Regions from separate parts of the Allobosea sp. GW821-FHT03A12 genome, predicted to be linked through region 2. Evidence: predicted binding sites of a transcription regulator. Region 2 holds the regulator's gene; the other holds the start of a gene.
The links. The regulator LexA, encoded in region 2, represses DNA repair genes until DNA is damaged. The targets are predictions, from matches to a motif close to TGTTCNNNNTGTGTTCNG.
Positions count from the first base shown of each region.

Region 1: the regulator LexA is predicted to act here: its motif matches at 1,311-1,328, upstream of rhuM (RhuM family protein).

Region 1 covers NZ_JBYSVZ010000006.1:526,861-529,252, reverse strand. The annotation lists gene AC3WLC_RS24915 (polyhydroxyalkanoate depolymerase) at 1-251, shown strand, start outside; gene rhuM (RhuM family protein) at 258-1,289, opposite strand; gene AC3WLC_RS24905 (M48 family metallopeptidase) at 1,465-2,205, shown strand; gene AC3WLC_RS24900 (lipoprotein N-acyltransferase Lnb domain-containing protein) at 2,196-2,392, opposite strand, start outside.
Region 2 covers NZ_JBYSVZ010000004.1:593,898-596,289, reverse strand. The annotation lists gene AC3WLC_RS17115 (ComEC/Rec2 family competence protein) at 1-821, shown strand, start outside; gene lexA (transcriptional repressor LexA) at 815-1,552, opposite strand; gene AC3WLC_RS17105 (molybdopterin molybdotransferase MoeA) at 1,656-2,392, opposite strand, start outside.

The sequences.
Region 1 (2,392 bases), on a different contig from region 2:
ACGACGACATCTCCGGCGTCGGCCAGACCAAGGCGGCGCACGACCTGTGCGTCAACATCCCCGACGACATGCGGGTCGAGTACCTGCAGAAGGGCGTCGGCCATTACGGCGTCTTCAACGGCTCGCGCTTCCGTTCTGAGATCGCGCCGCGCATCGCCGACTTCATGCTGACCCTCGACATGAAGGCGGCCAAGGAGCGCCGCAACGACACCGCGGAAACAGCCCGCAAGGCGCTGAAGGTCGCGGGCTGAAGGCAGCTAGCGCCGGGGCCGCTTAGGCAGCCCCTTTGCCTCGGCGGCGAGTTCGGCGATCTGTGCGTCGGCCTCGCGCCGGCGTTCGAGCTTTCTGCGTTGGTCAAATGCGAGGTACTGCGCTTCGGCGTGCGCTCTCGCTTGATCCGCACTGACAGAACCGCCGCCGTTGAGCACGGCGCGCCCGAGCTGCTGTAATTGCCGATCGAGCAGGTCGCGCGCATCCTCCATCATGACGAGGCGCCCGATTGCGAGCTGATCTTCGAAGATGTCGAGCAGGATCGAGGTCAGGCGGTTGAGCTCCTGGATCTCGGCATCGGCGAGATAGTTTTTCGAGGTCGCCACATCCTTCTTACGGATATCGTCCGCCGGCCATGTCTGCAGGCCCATGTTCGGCGCCTCGCAATCGGCGCGTCCCGCCACGATCTCCGCCGGCGTGTGCGAGGTCACGGCATAGACCAGCTTGGCCTGGACGCGTTGATAGAAGCTCCGAGCGGCCTCGCTTGACCCGTCATAGTCCTGGCAGAGCGAACAGATCCGACGCAGCTCGGCATAGAGATTCGCTTCCTCGGAGCGCAGGTCGCGGATGATCTCGCGCAGCTCGGCGATGCGGTCGAAGCCGCCGGGCTCTTTCAGCCGGCGCGTGTCGACGACGAAGCCTCTTTTGGCGAACTGGACGAGAATTCCCGTGGCCCAGCGGCGGAACAGGGTCGCCTGCGCCGAGGAGACCCGATAGCCGACCGAGATCACCACATCGAGATTGTAGAGTGTGGCGGGCCGCCCGGTACTTGTTTGCGTTTTTTGCAAAGAAGTCGCTTCTTTGAGTTCTCCCTCCTCGTAGATGTTAGCGATGTGCCGAGAGATGGTTGAAACGTCCCGGCCAAAAAGCTGCCCGATCTGCGCCTGCGTCATCCAGAGGGTTTCGCCCTCATAGCGGATGTCGATCCGCAGGCCCTTCTGCGTGCCATAGACGAGGAAGAGATCACCCGTCTCGGCATCCTCTTCCAAGCGAACCGGTTCAGTCTGGTCCTGGGCCATTGGCGTGCCTTGATTCCGAGCGAGAACAAACAGAATACAAGATGCTCGCAAGAGGCAAGCTGGTCGCGTCGCAATACGCAATCGCCGGCGTGGTTTTCGTCCATGGCGTCTCGCGCATGGCACGGATTTCCCCGCCCCCTTCCGCTCCCGCTGCGAATCCCGCACAATCGCCGGGATGCGGTTCTCCCTGTTCAGGCGCCAGCCCGATCCCGACCGGATCGAGGTCGCCCATGCCGGCACGCTCTACCCGGTCAGCGTCAAGCGGCGCTCGACGGCGCGCCGGCTGACGCTGCGCGTCTCGCAGGCGACCGGCGAGATCACCCTGACCCTGCCCGAGCGCGTCGACTTCGCGAGCGGCCGCATCTTCGCCGAGAAGCATGGCGGCTGGATCGCGGCGCGCATGGCCAAGCGCCCGCAGAGCGTCGCCTTCGAGCCCGGCGCGGTCGTGCCCTTGCGCGGCGTGCCGCACCGGATCGTGCACTGGACCAAGGTCCGTGGAGTGACCCGCGCGACACTCTCGGCCGAGGGCGAGCCGATCATCGCGGTCTGCGGCGAGGCGGCCCATGTCGCGCGCCGGGTCAGCGATTTCCTGCGCCGCGAGGCCCTGGCCGACCTCGAAAAGGCCGTGCGCACCCATACCGCCGTGCTCGGCATCCCCGCCCGCAAGATCACCTTGCGCGACACCACCAGCCGCTGGGGCTCATGCTCCTCGAAGGGCCATCTCAGCTTCTCCTGGCGCCTGATCCTCGCGCCGGCGCTGGTGCTCGACTATCTCGCCGCCCATGAGGTCGCGCATCTCAAGGAGATGAACCATTCGCATCGCTTCTGGGCGCTGACGCACCAGCTCTGCCCGCGCACCGAGGAAGCGGAAGCCTGGCTCAAGTGCCATGGCGCGAGCCTGCACGGCTATGGCTGAGGTCTTGCGGTCGGCACGCCCTCGCGGATCAGCTGTGAGAAATCGGGGCTGTCGAGCGATATCGTCCTCGCCCGCTCGCTGATCCGGCCGCGCCGGACGAGCTCGTCGAGCGGCAGGTCCTGCCTGACCGCGCCGATGTCCTTGAGATAGCCCGGCAGATAGCCGGACAGGATGACGCGCGGATCGA
Region 2 (2,392 bases):
TGCCCTTCGTCTCGCTGATCGTGATGCCGGCGGCGGTCTTCGGCGTGCTCGCCTATCCGTTCGGGCTTGACTGGCCGGCCTGGGCGCTGATGGGCTGGGCCTCGAGCTATGTGCTCCAGCTCGCCCATTGGGTCGCCGGCATCGACCGTTCGACCTTGGTGCTGCCGGCCTTCGGCCCGACCGCGCTGATCCTGTTCTCGCTGTCGCTGCTCTGGCTGACCCTGTGGACGACGGCGCTGCGTTTCCTCGCGGCGCTGCCACTGGTCGGTGGGCTGGCGCTGGCCTCGGCGCCGTCGCGGCCCGACATCCTGATCGAGCGCGACGGCTCGGGTGTGCTGGTGCGCGGGCCGGAGGGGAAGATGGTGCTGGCCGGCAAGCCGAGCCGCTTCGTGCTGATGCAATGGCTGCATGCCGACGGCGATTCACGCTCGCCTGATGATGTGGTGCTCCGCAATGGCGCCGCCTGCGATGCGCGCGGCTGCGTCATTCGCCTGCCGGATGGTCGCAGCGTCGCCTATACGCGCGATCGTATTGCCCTGGTCGAGGACTGCCAGCGCGCCGATCTCGTGGTGACCTCGCTCTATTGGACGGCACCTTGCGCCGCCCGCCTGATCGATCGCAGCGCGCTCGTCCGTGACGGCGCGACCGCCTACCACGCAGCCCGCGGCGGCTGGCGCGCGTTTACGGCCGACGAGGTCACGCGTCTTCGTCCCTGGACCAGGGTGCGGCCGGAACCGAGGCCGGCGCCGGAGCCCGCAGTTGCTCCCGCGCCGAGCCCCACAGCTGCAGAGCCGGCACAGGATCTGGAGGCGCTTCAGTAGCGCCGCATCAGGTTGACGAGCCGGCCCTGGATCTTGACCCGGTCGGGACCGAGCACGCGTGTCTCATAAGCCGGGTTGGCAGCTTCGAGCGCGATCGAGGAGCCGCGCTTGCGCAGCCGCTTCAGCGTCGCTTCCTCGTCGTCGATCAGGGCGACGATGATGTCGCCGGTATTGGCGGTGTCCTGCTTGCGGATCACGACGGTGTCGCCGTCGAGGATGCCGGCCTCGATCATCGAATCGCCGCGGACCTCAAGCGCGTAATGCTCGCCGCCGCCAAGCATGTCGGCCGGCATCGAGACGCTGTGGCTGCGTTCCTGGATCGCCGAGATCGGGGTGCCGGCTGCGATGCGGCCCATGACCGGGATCGAGACGGTCGAGCGCCCGCTCTCCTCGGCAGCCGGCGGGCGCGGCTTCGTCAGATTGACAGTCGGTGCTGGGGGCGGCGGAGTCTGGCCAAGGCCGCCCTGGACGATGGAGGGGCTGAAGCGGCCGCGCTGTGCCTGCGGCCCGCCGATGCCGTCCGGCATCTTGATGACTTCGAGGGCACGGGCCCGGTTCGGGAGCCGGCGAATGAAGCCGCGCTCTTCGAGCGCCATGATCAGCCGGTGGATGCCGGATTTGGAGCGCAGGTCGAGCGCATCCTTCATCTCGTCGAAGGAGGGCGGCACGCCGGATTCGCGCAGGCGCTCATGGATGAAGCGAAGCAGTTCGAACTGTTTGCGTGTCAGCATGGTCGCGCCGCTCGCCTCTCGGGCTGGAATCGAAACAAAGCACGAACACCATAGCTGTTCGCCTTGTGTTCCGCAAGGCGCTTCCTCCCGCAAGGTGAATGGATCAGCGCAGCCGGATGACGCGGCAGGGATCGCCTGACTTGGCCGGCTTGGCGAAAGCCGGGCGGATCACCAGCGCTTCGGCCCGCGACAGGTTCGCCAGCATCGAGGAATCCTGCTTGGCGAAGGGCCTGACGCGACGCTCGCCGCCTGCCGTCTCGATCGTGGCGCGCAGATAGTCCTGGCGCTCGTCATTGGCCGGCAGGTCGGTGGCGAGGATGGCGGGCTCGCTGCGATCGCGCTCGGGGTCGGCGATGCCGAGCAGAGCCTCGACCAGTGGCATTGCGAAGAGATGGCCGCAGACGATCGAGGAGACCGGGTTGCCGGGCAGGCCGAGCGCGACCATCGCGCCGAGCCGGCCCATCATCATCGGCTTTCCCGGGCGCATCGCGATCTTCCAGAAGCCGAGCGCCATGCCTTGCGCCTTCAGCGCCGCCTGGACGAGATCGTGCTCTCCGACCGAGGCGCCGCCCAGCGTGACCAGGACATCGGCTCCAGCCTCGCGCGCCGCCTCGATCTTGGCGGCGAGATCGGGGTGGTTGTCGCGGGCGATGCCGAGGTCGAGCGCCGTGCCGCCGGCCTGCTCGATCATTGCGGCGAGGGCGAAGCTGTTGGAAGCGACGATCTGGTCGGGACCGACCGGCTCGCCGGGCAGGACGAGTTCGTCGCCGGTGGCGAGGATCGCGACCAGCGGCTTGCGGCGGACGGACAGGGTTGGATGCCCCGCAGCGGCGGCGAGGC